3 regions of the Paenibacillus sp. FSL R7-0302 genome follow, and region 2 is predicted to be linked to each of the others. Evidence: riboswitches for the same ligand, from Rfam matches in the RefSeq annotation. Region 2 holds a riboswitch; each other region holds the start of a gene.

Region 1 (4,997 bases), on a different contig from region 2:
GAAGCTGTGGCTTACAATAAATTTAGGAGGAACCCTTGTGAAGGCCAGATATAGTGTAATTGTGCCCATGTATAATGAGGAGGAAGTCATTCAGGTAACGTACGAGCGGCTCAAAAAAGTAATGGATGGTTGCGGCGATTCCTATGAGTTAGTATTCGTCAATGACGGCAGCCGGGACCGTACGGCTGAGATTATGCGCGGCATCAGCAATACGGATGAGCATGTCAAGCTGATTGACTTCTCCCGTAACTTCGGCCATCAGGTGGCGATTACGGCGGGTATGGATTATGCTGAAGGCCAGGCTGTTGTGGTCATTGACGCAGATCTCCAGGACCCGCCGGAGGTCATCCTGCAGATGATCGCCAAGTGGAAGGAAGGCTATGAGGTAGTCTATGCCAAGCGGCTGAAGCGCCACGGAGAGACCTTCTTCAAGAAGGTGACAGCCAAAATCTTTTACCGTCTGCTCAGCAGCATGACCAGTGTGGAGATTCCCACGGACACCGGGGACTTCCGGCTGATCGACCGTAAGGTCTGCGATGTGCTGCGCGGCCTGAAGGAGAAGAACCGTTATGTGCGGGGGCTGGTAAGCTGGGTCGGCTTCCGGCAGACCATGGTGGAATATGTGCGGGAGGAACGCTTCGCCGGGGAGACGAAATATCCGCTGAAGAAAATGATCCGCTTTGCGCTCGACGGAATCACCTCCTTCTCGCACAAGCCGCTCAAAATCGCCTCGTATATCGGATTCTTCCTGTCCTTCTCCAGCTTCATCTACCTGTTTCTGGTCTTATTCCAGAAAGTCTTCACCTCTTGGACTGTGCCGGGCTGGGCATCCATTGTCGGGGTGAACCTGCTGTTTAACGGCATTGTGCTGATGCTGCTGGGCGTCATCGGGGAATACATCGGACGGATCTATGATGAATCGAAGGACAGACCGCTCTATATCGTAAGCGAGACACGGGGCTATCCGGATGCCGAGACCGAAGACACGCGGAAGGAAAGCGACTATGCAAAATAAGGCCTGGAGCGCAGGCATGATCCAGTTTCTGAAATTCAATGCGGTGGGCCTGCTTAACACGTTCATTGATTTTGCGGTATTTACCCTGCTGCATTCCCTGGGGATGCTCAACACCCCTGCACAGATTATTTCCTACAGCGCCGGGACGGCCAACAGCTTTGTCTGGAATAAGAAGGTGACCTTCAAGGGCCGGGACAGAGGAGGCAATAGCGGCTTTGACCGGATGCAGCTGGTGAGATTTATTGTGCTGAATCTGCTGGTGCTGGGCATTTCGGTGCTGCTGATTCATCTGCTGACTGACCGGCTGGGAGTCCAGGTGCTGATGGCCAAGGTGCTGGTTACCTTTATTACAGTAATCATTAATTTCTTTGGAAGCCGGAAGTGGGTATTCTAAAGAGATAGAGCGTATATCTTCCCCGTATTCTGCGGAGGCAGCACTTATTCTATATTGCGGAGGCGATTGTCATGCGGAAGTTATCCTATTTGATTATACTTGCCGGGGTCCTGATTATGCTCTACCCCAAAGGAAGCGAATGGTACGAGGACCGTCAGCAGCAGAAGCTGCTGGAAGAGGCTGAACAGGCCTATAGTGAAATCGTTCCTTCGGCTACGGCTCCTGCCAGCCAGGATCTGAGCAAGCCTTATGCGGAAGTCACCCAGCTGCTGGCGGAAGAGTCTGGTGCGGAAGAGCCGGTGCCCACTACAGCGCCCGAGATTGAAGTGGGAGGCAAGATCACCGCTATTATTGAAATCGATAAAATCGATCTGAAGCTGCCTGTACTGGAGGGCGCCACCAAGACCAATATGAAGCATGCAGCGGCGCATATGAAGGAGACAGCTCCGATTGGCGCGGTAGGCAATGCAGCGATTGCTGCGCATCGGTCAAGAACGGCAGGGCGGCTGTTCAACAGATTGGATGAGGTTGGTAAAGGGGATACCATTACTGTTATTACAAGCGGACAGGAATACAAATATGTTGTATATGATGTATCTATTGTAGAGCCTACCGATATTTCGGTACTGAAGGGAAAGGATGATGATAAGATTTTGACCCTTATTACCTGTGATCCGCTAGTCAACCCTACCCACAGACTTATCATTCACGCGAAGCTGACCTGATTCTATCAGGACAAGGCGATAAAGGTCGAAAAAACATAAAATTTTAGTATATTTGTGGTGAAATCTAGCAATTGGGTCTTGCTAATAGATATAGATATGGTAAGATATAACTATGAAAGCTAATACACGATAAACGGCAAACCTATCGAAAGGTAGGGACGCAAAGCTACAGGGCCTTCCCGTCATGGATGGCAGCCAGTTACCGAATGAAGAGGCTTTTTTTGTTTGTTTTCATTCTGAATCTGTCATTATGTGGTAGTAGATTGGACAGATAAAGCTTATACGATAACGGCAAACCTATCGAAAGGTAGGGACGCAAAGCTAAAGGGCCTTCCCGTAAGAATGGCAGCCAGCTACCGAAAGGGGTTTTATCCATGAAGAAGTTTTATTTAATGCTGATTACACTTTTTGTGATCGTCACTTCCGTGCAGACAGGCACTGCTCAAGCAGCAAATGCAGATTCAAGCTGGTTAAATGTTGGACAACTTGATCAAGGGATTATCGGGGTTTCTTACGATGTTCCTAAGGACAAGAAGATGAAGCTCATGATTACCAAGGACAATAACAGCTATACTTACAACTTATACACTTCCAAACCGACCGAGACGTTCCCGCTGCAACAAGGTAATGGCTCTTACAAGGTCTCCGTTCTTGAGAATACTACCGGCAACAAATATAAAGTACTATCTTCCGAGACTGTATCTCTCTCCATGAGCAATGTGAATGCCGTATATTTGAGCTCTGTACAGAATGTGAAGTGGAGTTCTTCCGATAAATCCGTCCAAAAGGCAGCACAGCTTACAAAGGGTCTGACCACAGATGCAGACAAAGTTAAGGCTATCTACAATTACATCGTAGCTAACGTGAAATATGACTACTCTCTGGCCAACAGTGTAAGCACGGATTATATTCCGAACAACGACAACACACTGGCTACCAACAAAGGGATCTGCTACGATTACGCTTCCTTGTTCGCTACTATGCTCCGCAGTGAAGGAATTCCAACCAAGTTGGTTATGGGGAATACAAGCTATGTAACTTCATACCATGCCTGGAACGAAGTGTTCCTGAACGGCAAATGGGTGACGATTGATACTACAGTGGATGCAGGTCTGGGCAAGAAAACAGCAACAACAGAACTGGTCAAATCAGCAAGCAAATATACTGCAGCGAAATTCTACTAAGAATAGCTGTGAACTATAGCATTATCTGAGACTAACCCGCTTAATGATTAAGCGGGTTATTTTTATTTATATAAAGGTTGCTTTTTAATAGAAGGATAGGTTATTATAAATAAGCGTTGTTGGAGCGGCAAGGGAAATGAGAGATTACTTAAATAAGTGATTTCAAAAATAAAGCTTGCATTGCTCAGATGAACGTGATATATTATAAGAGTTGCTGGTGACGATAACATCGCCGCTGACAACGAGCTTGATCTTTGAAAACTGAACAACGAGTGAGTGGGAAATCACTTCGGTGAGATCCAAAATTAGAGAATGTAAATTCTCGTCAGATGTTTCAAAATGAGCAATCGCTCTTTCTAAATACCAATTTGGAGAGTTTGATCCTGGCTCAGGACGAACGCTGGCGGCGTGCCTAATACATGCAAGTCGAGCGGAGTTTGAGAGGAAGCTTGCTTCCTTTCAGACTTAGCGGCGGACGGGTGAGTAACACGTAGGCAACCTGCCCTCAAGCCTGGGATAACTACCGGAAACGGTAGCTAATACCGGATAATTTCTTTCTTCTCCTGAGGAGAGAATGAAAGGCGGAGCAATCTGCTGCTTGGGGATGGGCCTGCGGCGCATTAGCTAGTTGGTGGGGTAACGGCCCACCAAGGCGACGATGCGTAGCCGACCTGAGAGGGTGAACGGCCACACTGGGACTGAGACACGGCCCAGACTCCTACGGGAGGCAGCAGTAGGGAATCTTCCGCAATGGGCGCAAGCCTGACGGAGCAACGCCGCGTGAGTGATGAAGGTTTTCGGATCGTAAAGCTCTGTTGCCAGGGAAGAACGTCCGGTAGAGTAACTGCTACCGGAGTGACGGTACCTGAGAAGAAAGCCCCGGCTAACTACGTGCCAGCAGCCGCGGTAATACGTAGGGGGCAAGCGTTGTCCGGAATTATTGGGCGTAAAGCGCGCGCAGGCGGTTATTTAAGTCTGGTGTTTAAACCTTGGGCTCAACCTGAGGTCGCACTGGAAACTGGGTGACTTGAGTACAGAAGAGGAAAGTGGAATTCCACGTGTAGCGGTGAAATGCGTAGATATGTGGAGGAACACCAGTGGCGAAGGCGACTTTCTGGGCTGTAACTGACGCTGAGGCGCGAAAGCGTGGGGAGCAAACAGGATTAGATACCCTGGTAGTCCACGCCGTAAACGATGAGTGCTAGGTGTTAGGGGTTTCGATACCCTTGGTGCCGAAGTTAACACAGTAAGCACTCCGCCTGGGGAGTACGGTCGCAAGACTGAAACTCAAAGGAATTGACGGGGACCCGCACAAGCAGTGGAGTATGTGGTTTAATTCGAAGCAACGCGAAGAACCTTACCAGGTCTTGACATCCAACTAACGAAGCAGAGATGCATCAGGTGCCCTTCGGGGAAAGTTGAGACAGGTGGTGCATGGTTGTCGTCAGCTCGTGTCGTGAGATGTTGGGTTAAGTCCCGCAACGAGCGCAACCCTTGACTTTAGTTGCCAGCAGGTGAAGCTGGGCACTCTAGAGTGACTGCCGGTGACAAACCGGAGGAAGGTGGGGATGACGTCAAATCATCATGCCCCTTATGACCTGGGCTACACACGTACTACAATGGCCGGTACAACGGGAAGCGAAGCCGCGAGGTGGAGCCAATCCCAGCAAAGCCGGTCT
Region 2 (4,997 bases):
CGCCTGCACGAAGCTTGCGACCATCTCCGGGTCCTTCTTGATGACAGACTCCGTGGTGAATAAGGTATCGGCATAGAAATTGATGCCATAGTCGTTCGGGTCGATAATATTCACTTCCTTGCCCTGCTCCTCTACAGCCAGCACTTCATTAATGACATAGCCGGGCCAGGCCTTGACCTGCCCGGTCAACAGCGGACTCAGATCGTATTTGACCGGCATCTCTTCGATTTGCGAAGGGTCGATGCCCGCGCTTTTCTCCATGGCCCGGAAGGTCAGCTCTTCGTTGCCGCCCAGCTTAATGCCTACCTTTTGCCCGACAAGGTCCTCCATCGTCTTGATCCCGGACTCTTTGAGTGTGAACATGACGAACGGGGTTTTGCGGTAGATCGCGGATAACGCTTTGACAGGGACGCCTTTCTCTCTGGCGATGACGACCTGGTCGGCACCCGTAACTCCGAACTCCTCACTGCCGGAAGCTACCATCTGCACAGCGGGGAAATCCGAGCCCCCCGGGCGGATCTCAACATCCAGCCCCGCTTCTTTATAGAAGCCTTTTTCCACCGCGGTATAAAAGCCGGCAAACTGCGCCTGGTGAATCCACTTCAGCCGGAGCACCACCTTCTTCAGCTCGCCTGAGCCTTCCGCTCCCTGGCCTTCGGCCTTACCGGCTTCCGTAGTGTTACCGCAGGCGGTCAGGAGCAGCATCAGCGAGGTTAACAGCATCAGCGCTTTCGTTCTGGACTTGTTCCACATGGTTATTCCCCCGTTTATGAATGATTTAGTATTGCTCCAGCGCACGCAGCACCGCTTGTGAATCACTTACACTGCCGAACACCCCGCCCTGCATTTGAACCATACTGAGTGCCGCCAGGTGATTCGCTTCATCCGTCGCTCCCGTACAATCTGCAAGAATCAGGCACTCATACCCGCGGTCATTAGCTTCCCGCATCGTGGTGTGTACACAGACATCGGTCGTAATACCGGTCAGAATCAGATGGGTAATTCCTTTATTCTTCAGGATCAGGTCCAGGTCCGTTGCGTAAAAGCTCCCTTTGCCCGGCTTGTCTATAATGTACTCTCCGCCAGCAGGCGCCAGCTCCTCAATGATCTGCCAGCCGCGCTCCCCCCGCACGAGGATTCGTCCCGCCGGTCCTTCGGAGCCGATCTCGGCCCCAATCTGGCGGCTGCGCCACCGTTTGTTCGCCGGCAGATCCGACAGATCCGGCTTATGCCCCTCGCGGGTATGGATCACGGTGAACCCTTCAATCTCCCGGATACGTGCCAGCAGCCGCTGAATGGGCTGAATCGCCCTCGCTGTTAATGAGAGGTCATAACCCATTCTCTCGACGTAACCGCCCTTGCCGCAAAAATCCGTCTGCATGTCGATAATCATCAGCGCTGTCTTCGCCGGGTCCACAGCCCCGTCATAAGGCCAGATGTAAGGTGTTGCTGCAATCTGCATGGTTTATGCTCCTCTCCTGATGTCGCTATCTCTATTAATGTTATATTAGTTAACATTAATTCGCGTTTCCTTGGTATGAGTTAGATTATATTACAATGAATTTGGGATGTCTTCGGTTTTATTACGAAATAATACACTGAATGTTTGTGTTTATTTACATAGTTAACATATACATAACATTTATACTCGCAATACTCCTTATCAAAAAGGAACACTCCGGGTCTTACCAAGCCCAGAGTGTCCCAACAGTTCAATGCTCACACTTCCCCCCTTCTGCCTCTTCCATAAGCTGTAAGCGCTGGGAAACCAGTTTTTTTGTCGAAATAGAGCTGCATATTTCGAGTTTTTTGATAAATAGGCATAATATAGTTGAAAAATAGCTCTTTAAGTACTAGAATTAAGCTTGTTTGCAGAAGTTAATGACGCATAAGAACTATTTATGATTCTTTTTGTCGATTGCAGTCGACCACTATTCATTGCCTCTACAGGATGTATATCATTGATCTATTTCTAAAGGCAAACTCCCCGAAAGGGCAGGACGCAAAGCTATGGGCCTAAGAACGCCAGAATCTGCGTTTACGGTTGCCAGGCTGCCAATAGAGACCACTTAAGCCAGCTGTTCAGGAGGGGAAGCCTCCCAGGCTTGATGATGTTCTTTTTCTGTACGAATTGCCATTGATCATACGAAAAAGTGAGGTTACAACCATGCCGCAGCAGGATATCGAACCAAGCCGATATGAATTCGTAGAGTCCCTGATGCTCGAACGTAAAGGTCTCCTGGATTCATTCTCTGTGGAGGGCCGGACTTCTGACGGGACAACTGGAGATAAGAATGGAATTATCCTCGTGCAGGACAACCAGATATTTATTACTCCCCCGCTCCCCGGAGGTGCTCCCGCCCGCATTTCTGCGATCCACCCTGTTGTCCTGAAGATCAACTGGAAGACCGTTACAGAACCAACCGAGGTGACCAGGGCGGATTATATCACTTGGGAGATCTGTGAGAAGCCGCAATATGAAATTACCGTATCGCCTGACAAGCTCAAGGTCCACTTCACTTTATACCGTGCAGAGAAGTACGCCTGGAATCTGGTCAACTGTCCTGCCGCCTTCGAAGCGGTTGTCCGTGCCCAGCCCAATCCGGCGATGCTGCTGTCCACGCTCACCATAGAACAGATTATCGCCTCACTGGACAACCGTTTTATTCTGCGCAACCTGAACATTCCCGCCCTGTACGCGGAGCTGGAGAACCCTACATATCTTCCCGTATGCATCGCTGAAGGAAGATCCCCGCTGCCCGGCAAGGAAGCCCGGCTGGAATTCCTGCTGCCGGAGCATACACTGGAGGGGAACCGGATGCTTCAGGGACAGGGAGCCCCGGGTCAGAAGCCTGAGGATACCATGGAGTATCTCCGTTTCCCGGGAGCCCCCTTTACCTTTGCAGGCGAAGTCTTCGCCCGCAAACTGCCGCCCGAAGAAGGCATTCCCGGCCTCGACACAGAAGGAAGGGTACTGCCCCCTCCCCCGCCGCAGGATCTCTACTTTGCTGCCGGTAATCATGCCAAGCTCCTTCCCTGCGGTCATATCGTGGCCCGGCATACCGGCAGACCCCGCATCTGCGGAGGAAACAGCAGCGTCCGGATATGTGACTTCCCTCCGGCCTGTCTGCTGACCAGCGAGATGACCGATCCTGCGGGCGATGTTATGTTCGCAGGTGACATCATTGTACCGGGAGATCTGGAAGGACCTGTACGGGTTGAAGCCCTCGGGAATGTGTACGTCTATGGCGATATCCGCCAATCTACAATTATAGCCACCGGCAGTATTTACGTTAGCGGCCAGGTCACCGGCAGCGGCCTGTACGCCGGACACGCCGGGGTACTGCAGCATCGTCTGCATAGCCTCGCAAGCCTGCTGCGGACAGAGACGGACGGACTGCTGGAGGCAGCGCGCCAGCTGGCCAAGAATGTGGAATCCCGCCAGCAATCCGTGAATTACGGCCTGGTAGTCATGCTGCTGCTGGAGGATAAATACAGCCACCTCGGCAGCCTGATCCGTGATCTTCAGGCTGCCCTGAGCCGTATGAACGGAGAGTTCGGCTCCGGCACAGACCCGCTCCGGCAGATGCTTGAGGTATTCGCCCATCCGGGACAATTCACCGGGTACATCACAGACAATGTGCTAAGCCGCTTCTCCAGGCTGCTCCTCAAGCTGGGCGAGGAGATTGAGCTGCTCCAGGAGGAGCATGCGGTGATTAATCTTGCCCGGTCGCAGGAGAGCCGCCTGGAGTCCGGCGGCAAGCTGCTTGTGCGTGATTCTGCTAAGACTACTACTATATAAGGAGAAGTGAGAGCGTGAGATATAACCGTCTGGGCAATAGCGGCCTGCAGGTGTCCGCCCTGGGTCTTGGAACCAATTCCTTCGGCAAACGGGCAGATCAGGAGACCTCGGTCCGCATTCTGCACACCGCTATGGATCAGGGCATCAATTTCATCGATACTGCCAATATCTATGCCGGCTCTGAATCGGAGCGGATCATTGGCCTTGCGCTTGAAGGCAGACGCCATAACGCTGTGCTGGCGACCAAGGCCGGATTGCCGAAGCATGAGGGACCCGGCGGCAGCGGCTCTTCGCGCCATCATCTGATGCAGGAGCTGGAGGGCAGCCTGCGCCGGCTGAAGACCGACTATGTGGATCTGTACCAGATTCACACCTTCGACCCCTACACACCGCTGGAGGAAACACTGCGCACACTGGATGATCTGATCTCCGCAGGCAAGGTGCGGTATATCGGAGCCTCCAATTATGCCGCCTGGGAGCTGATGAAGGCGCTCGGAATCAGCGATGCGCGTAACTGGGCGAAATACATCTCTATCCAATGCAGCTATTCGCTGGCTGACCGCACGCCCGAAGCCGAGCTGCTTCCGCTCTGCCTGGATCAGGGTCTGGGCATCATCCCATACTTCCCTCTGGCGGGCGGCATTCTTACCGGCAAATATGCCGGCAGCAGCAGTGCCCCTGCCGGCTCCAGAGCAGAGACCGATCCGAACTTCCGCCGCTTCCTTACCCCGGAGCGCATCTCGCTCGGGGAGCAGGTTCAAGCAATTGCGGAGGAGATGGGCACTTCACCTGCGGCTCTATCCCTGGCCTGGCTGATGAACCGGCCCGCCGTCTCCACAGTGATTGTCGGCGCAACTACAGTAGAGCAGGTACAGCATAATCTGCAGAGTCTCTCTGCTTCACCGGATGCAGGAACACTTGAGCAGCTTGACCAGGCCAGCGCCGCCCTCCGCACCGGCGAGCCGTTTGCAGTCTACCGGCTGCCGTAAACGCTGACGGTGATGTTCATATCCATACACAAAAGCGAGCCTCCGTATACGGAGACTCGCTTTTGTGTATTTTGGCTAATGCTGAATCTGTATGGTATCAGACCGCAGCAATGAACCGCTCCATGTCTTCCTGTACGGTAGTAATCCCGCCGATACCGAAGGTATCGACCAAGACCTTGGCTACATTAGGCGACAGGAACGCCGGA
Region 3 (4,997 bases), 810 kb from region 2:
TCAGATTGCTGCGCTGCGTCCACTTGGCACGGCCGGCGGAAATGAACTGGTCGATAATAACCTGAGCGGCATTGGCGAAGTCGCCGTATTGAGCCTCCCAGATGACGAAGGTCTCCGGTGCGAACACGTTATAACCATATTCGAAGCCGAGGACAGAGGCCTCGGACAGCGGACTGTTATAGACGCCGAACGAAGCGCTGGAATCACTCAGCTGATGCAGCGGAGAATAGAGTTCGCCGTTCTCGCTGTCATGCAGCACCAGATGGCGGTGGGCGAAGGTGCCGCGCTGTGAATCCTGTCCGCTGAGACGGATCGGCGTGCCATCCTTCAGGATGGTAGCGAAGGCAAGTGTCTCTGCCAGCGCCCAGTCTACCCGCTCTCCGTCATTCAGCGCATCCTTGCGGCGCTGCAGAATCCGTTCCAGCTTCGGATAGACCTTGAAGCCGGCCGGTACGCGCAGCAGCTCGCGGTTAATCTCCTGCAGACCGGCCAGAGGGAAGGCGGTCGGACGCTGCTTAGGACTGTCGTTATCCAGGGCGACGGCGGCTTTGGACTCCGCATTCTTCTGCTTGCCTTCCTTCATCTGATCGAAGGCCTGCTGGAGGACGCTCTCCGCCTCGGCAATCATGTTCTTCAGATCATCGGCTGTGATTACCTTCTCGCGCTCCAGGCGTTCTGCATAAGCGCGGTACACAGTAGGGTGGTTCCGCACTTTGCCGTACACAATCGGCTGGGTCGTCTCGGGATCATCCATTTCATTATGTCCGTGGCGGCGGTAGCCGATCAGATCAATCAGGAAGTCCTTCTTGAACATATGGCGGTAAGCGCTGGCCAGACGGACTGCGGCAATACAGGCTTCCGGGTCATCGGCATTGACATGCACGACCGGAATCTCATACCCTTTGGCCAGATCGCTGGCATAATGGGTGGAGCGGGAATCCTCGCTCTCTGTGGTGAAGCCGATCCGGTTATTGACGATAATATGCACGGTACCGCCATTCTGATAACCCTGCAATTTGCCGATATTAAGCGTCTCAGCGACAATACCTTCGCCGGGGAAGGCTGCATCGCCGTGCATCAGCACAGCCATAGCCTTGCTTGTGTTCAGCTTAGGCAGTCCCGGAGCGTTGCGTTCTTCCTGTGCGGCGCGTGTGAAGCCCTCGACTACAGGATTGACGAATTCAAGATGGCTCGGGTTATTGGCCAGCGTGATCCGGGTGCGTACGGTCTCGCCTTCGCGGACGGCACGGTCAGCCCCGAGATGGTACTTCACATCACCGCTCCAGCCGTAGGTCACGCCCATAGAGCCTTCCGAAGGGAACAGCTCTTTGTTCGGCGAATGATGGAACTCTGAGAAAATAATATCATAAGGCTTGCCCAGAATATGAGCCAGCACATTAAGTCTTCCGCGGTGGGCCATGCCCATCAGGATATGCTCTGCGCCGTCATGCGCGGCAGCCCGCACAATTTCATCCAGCATCGGCACAAGGGCATCATTGCCCTCCAGGCTGAAGCGCTTTTGGCCGACGAAGGTCTTGTGCAGGAAGGTCTCGAAATGCTCCACCTGAACCAGCCGCTTCAACAGTTCTTTGCGTTCTGTATTATTCAGCGGGGCAGGGGAGGTCATCGATTCCGCCTGGCTGTTGAGCCAGCGCAGCTCGCGTTCATCATGCACATGCCCGAATTCATAAGCAATGGTCTGTGTATAGGCCTGGCGCATTCTGTGGACGGCATCCATCGCGGTATGCACATCCGCAGGGGCATTATCCCAGATCAGCGAAGCGGGCAGGGCATTAAGATCCTCGCGGGTAAGCTCGTAGGTCTCCAGCTCCAGCCATTTGGCCATCGGGTTCGTGCTGCGCTCCAGCGGGTCAATGTCTGCGGCCATATGGCCATATATTCGAATATTAGCGATCAGCTTCGAGGCCTTGACAGCCTTCTTGAGCCACTCGGCATCTGCTGATACGGCAGGCCTTGGAGCCCTCTCGGCATCGGGTGCCAACGGAGGGGGGCCGGATACGGTGAAGAGATCGCGGTAATGCTGTTCAACAGAAGAGGGGTCCTTGACAAATTGCTCATATCTTTCTTGAATGTAGCCCAGGTTGGGGCCGTAGTATTTGCTCCATACTGTGTCGTTATAGGGCTCTTTGACTGCCATGAATAGGTCCTCCTAACGGATAAACTCCACGCGAGGCATCCAGTGTGCCACTTGGCGGAGCTGCAAATGTTTGCGGTTTCATTCTCACCTTATTGTGCTACTTTCCGGCGGGGTAATCAATTCATACTTTCGCGCAATCCGTTCGCAATTTGGCATGATTCATTACAGTATTCATACGGAACTATCATAAATAGAAATAAGGCGGAGCGGATAGCGTTCCCTTTAGTATAATTAAACTATTACATAAGGTTTGAACTTGGAACTGGAAATATTTATAAAAGCCGCTGGCAATTTCAGCTAAGTTTCCTCAGATTTTATCATAAAAAAATTCCAGAAAACGACACACTAATCTCACATGATCTTGTATAATGTTATTGCGGAGAACGGTTTCATCGATTCTTGCCAGATCCTTTCATGATGGAAAGGGTCCAGTAAAAGGTAAACCTGCCGAAAGACAGGGGCACAAAGTCTCGGATCTAAAGTAGAAATACTACAAAGTAGCAATACTACTATGATGGCCGGACTGCCTGGGGACGCGAAAATTCTAGGAGGAGATTTCTTGGATATGTCCAACCAGGGGAATGACGAGCTGCAGGCAGTAGATCTGGATTTAGAATGGGTGCACTTGCTGATGTCTGCCAAGCAGGCGGGGATCGCGGCGGAGGATATCCGCCGGTTTCTAAGTGAGAAGGCGCTCCAGGCGATGTAAGGGCGGTCATCATTGCTGCGATACATACAGAAAAGGCACAGCGTCCGGTACGCTGTGCCTTTTCTGTATGCCGCTTGAAAGGCTGCCTTCGCCGAAGGCGGCCTCCCTGCCGTGCGGAGTCTTCCCTGTGGCATACAATGCTCGTCTAGTTGTCCTTTTGTTCCATGCGCCATTTCTGGTAATCGAGGAATTCCTTGAATTCGCGTTTGCTTATACCGGAGGCCATGGCCTCCTGAACCAGCCGGAACCATTCCCCGTCCAGAGCCTGTTCTTCCGTCTCTGCCAATCCGCCATACAGCAGTGCATGAATGGATACCTGAAGCGCGTCAGCGATTTTTTCGATGAATTGAATGGAGGGGTTGGATTGAATGTTCCGTTCCACATTACTGAGGTATGATTTCGCCACATCAGCCTTATCGGCAAGCTCGGATAACGAATAGCCCTTCTCCAGCCGGAGTTTGTGGATGCGGCTTCCCATAGTATCTGACACGATTACAACGCCCTCCGTACTTTTTTGGTAAAAGATAAGAAGTGATATGCTTCGCGCTATACATTCTCCTTATCTTTCTCGTTGAAACGGTACCGCCCGTTCAAAGGCCGGCCAAGCCGTTTTCTCTTGTCAGTATAACAAAAATCCGCAAAACGGACAAAATCTTGAACCCGGCAACGGGAAAAAAGAAACGGCATACCCGGCCCGGATGGGGGAGGATATGCCGTCTTGATGGATTGCTGAAACGCTGCCTTCCTAATAAAGGACGGCAAAGTCATGTTCATTTGTATAGGCTGGCCCCTGAGCTACTTGGCTTCTCCCACTCCTTGAAGCGCATCGAAGGTCCAGTTCAGCGCTAAGCCGTCACCCTGGAAAATGTTCTGATCGAGCGTGTTGTCTACGAATTCGAAGGCGATCTTGAAGGTCTTGGACCCGGCGGCGGCAATCCCGCCTGGCAGTACGCCTGCTGCTACGAGATCGTAGCTGGGGGTGTTTTTCAGATCCTTCAGAGAGATCTCGGACAGCACATGACCGCTTAGTGAACCGCCGGTGTACGTATTATCGAGGAGCTTGACCTTGAAGTGGTCTCCGAGATCCTGGCCTGCGTTATCGCCCTTGGCATCGGTCACGGTGTAAGTGGTGGCAAGCTTCAGGAATTTGATATCCAGTGTGCCGTCATTGGACAAGGTGAAGGTGCGGACGGTGTAATCTCCCGGCTTCAGATTCGTCAGCGCTACCGGAGTATTGAAGGAAGAGCCGAGCTTCAGCGTACCCGCTGCGAAGGTTGCCGTGCTGGTAGCTGTGGAACTGAAGTAAGCGAAGGTGCCCCCGCCGATTAAAGACAAGCCCAGTGCTGCCGATGCTACGCCAAGACCCAATGTTTTTTTGATACCCATGATTGATTTCCTCCTCGAATGGTTTGTTTTGTTGTGGAATTATTGGAGCGTGCCTTTTTCCTGGTTGGCTTCGAAATTCAGAGTCAGTGCAAGCGTATCGCCCTGATAATAGTTCTGCGGCTGGAGGGTCTCCTTGAAGGCGAACTGGATGGTCAGGTTATCCGAGGTGCCGGCTTTGATGCCGGACTTCTCTCCGCCTAAGATCGCTCCGACAATTCCCCGGGCCACCAGATCGGGACTCTCCTGCTCCAGATCGGCCAGCGAGATGACCAGGAGCGGCGATTCCTTCTTATCCTTGTTCACGAGGAAGGTCACAATAATATCATCCTTGAAATTATGGGAACCGTTGTCTCCCTGGGCGTCTGTAATGGCCGATGAGGTGCGCAGTACCACTTTGGGAATATTGAGCGTCCCGTCATTTTTGAGTTTGAAGTCCCGTAAGACGGTATCGCCCGGCTTGAGATTGCTGAGATTCACAATGACGGAGGGATCAGATTGTAATGATAGGGTTCCGTTGTTAAAAGAAGCTGAGGAAGTAGAAGTGCTGCTGAAGTAAGCGAAGGTGCCTCCGCCGACCAGGGTTAAGCCTAATGCTGCCGATACAACGCCGAGACCTAATGTTTTTTTGACGTTCATTTGTTCATCCCTCTCTTATGAGTCTGCTTTGTGCATAGCCGGTGCTTCCGGCAAGCTGTATTGTGGCTCCGCGTTTCGTAAACGGGAGAGGACAATCGATCATTGTAC

Evidence for each region. Region 2 has a riboswitch for cyclic di-GMP ahead of MKY96_RS30595 (flagellar assembly protein A). Riboswitches for the same ligand answer to the same signal wherever they lie in the genome.
Region 1: it holds a riboswitch for cyclic di-GMP, as region 2 does, so the genes downstream of both, MKY96_RS25640 (transglutaminase-like domain-containing protein) here and MKY96_RS30595 (flagellar assembly protein A) in region 2, are expected to answer to the same signal.
Region 3: it holds a riboswitch for cyclic di-GMP, as region 2 does, so the genes downstream of both, MKY96_RS26885 (anti-repressor SinI family protein) here and MKY96_RS30595 (flagellar assembly protein A) in region 2, are expected to answer to the same signal.

Annotation. Positions count from the first base shown of each region.
Region 1 covers NZ_JBBOWB010000001.1:5,952,397-5,957,393, reverse strand. Annotated here, with positions in the region: gene MKY96_RS25655 (glycosyltransferase family 2 protein) at 38-1,015, shown strand; gene MKY96_RS25650 (GtrA family protein) at 1,005-1,409, shown strand; gene MKY96_RS25645 (class D sortase) at 1,481-2,134, shown strand; cyclic di-GMP riboswitch class I at 2,260-2,341, shown strand; cyclic di-GMP riboswitch class I at 2,415-2,495, shown strand; gene MKY96_RS25640 (transglutaminase-like domain-containing protein) at 2,509-3,318, shown strand; rRNA gene MKY96_RS25635 (16S ribosomal RNA) at 3,684-4,997, shown strand, end outside.
Region 2 covers NZ_JBBOWB010000002.1:1,080,609-1,085,605, reverse strand. Annotated here, with positions in the region: gene MKY96_RS30605 (ABC transporter substrate-binding protein) at 1-753, opposite strand, end outside; gene biuH (biuret amidohydrolase) at 779-1,462, opposite strand; cyclic di-GMP riboswitch class I at 1,968-2,060, shown strand; gene MKY96_RS30595 (flagellar assembly protein A) at 2,138-3,802, shown strand; gene MKY96_RS30590 (aldo/keto reductase) at 3,817-4,791, shown strand; gene hcp (hydroxylamine reductase) at 4,889-4,997, opposite strand, start outside.
Region 3 covers NZ_JBBOWB010000002.1:269,271-274,267, reverse strand. Annotated here, with positions in the region: gene MKY96_RS26890 (2-oxoglutarate dehydrogenase E1 component) at 1-2,158, opposite strand, end outside; cyclic di-GMP riboswitch class I at 2,586-2,689, shown strand; gene MKY96_RS26885 (anti-repressor SinI family protein) at 2,724-2,867, shown strand; gene MKY96_RS26880 (helix-turn-helix domain-containing protein) at 3,013-3,345, opposite strand; gene MKY96_RS26875 (TasA family protein) at 3,663-4,253, opposite strand; gene MKY96_RS26870 (TasA family protein) at 4,293-4,889, opposite strand; gene sipW (signal peptidase I SipW) at 4,989-4,997, opposite strand, start outside.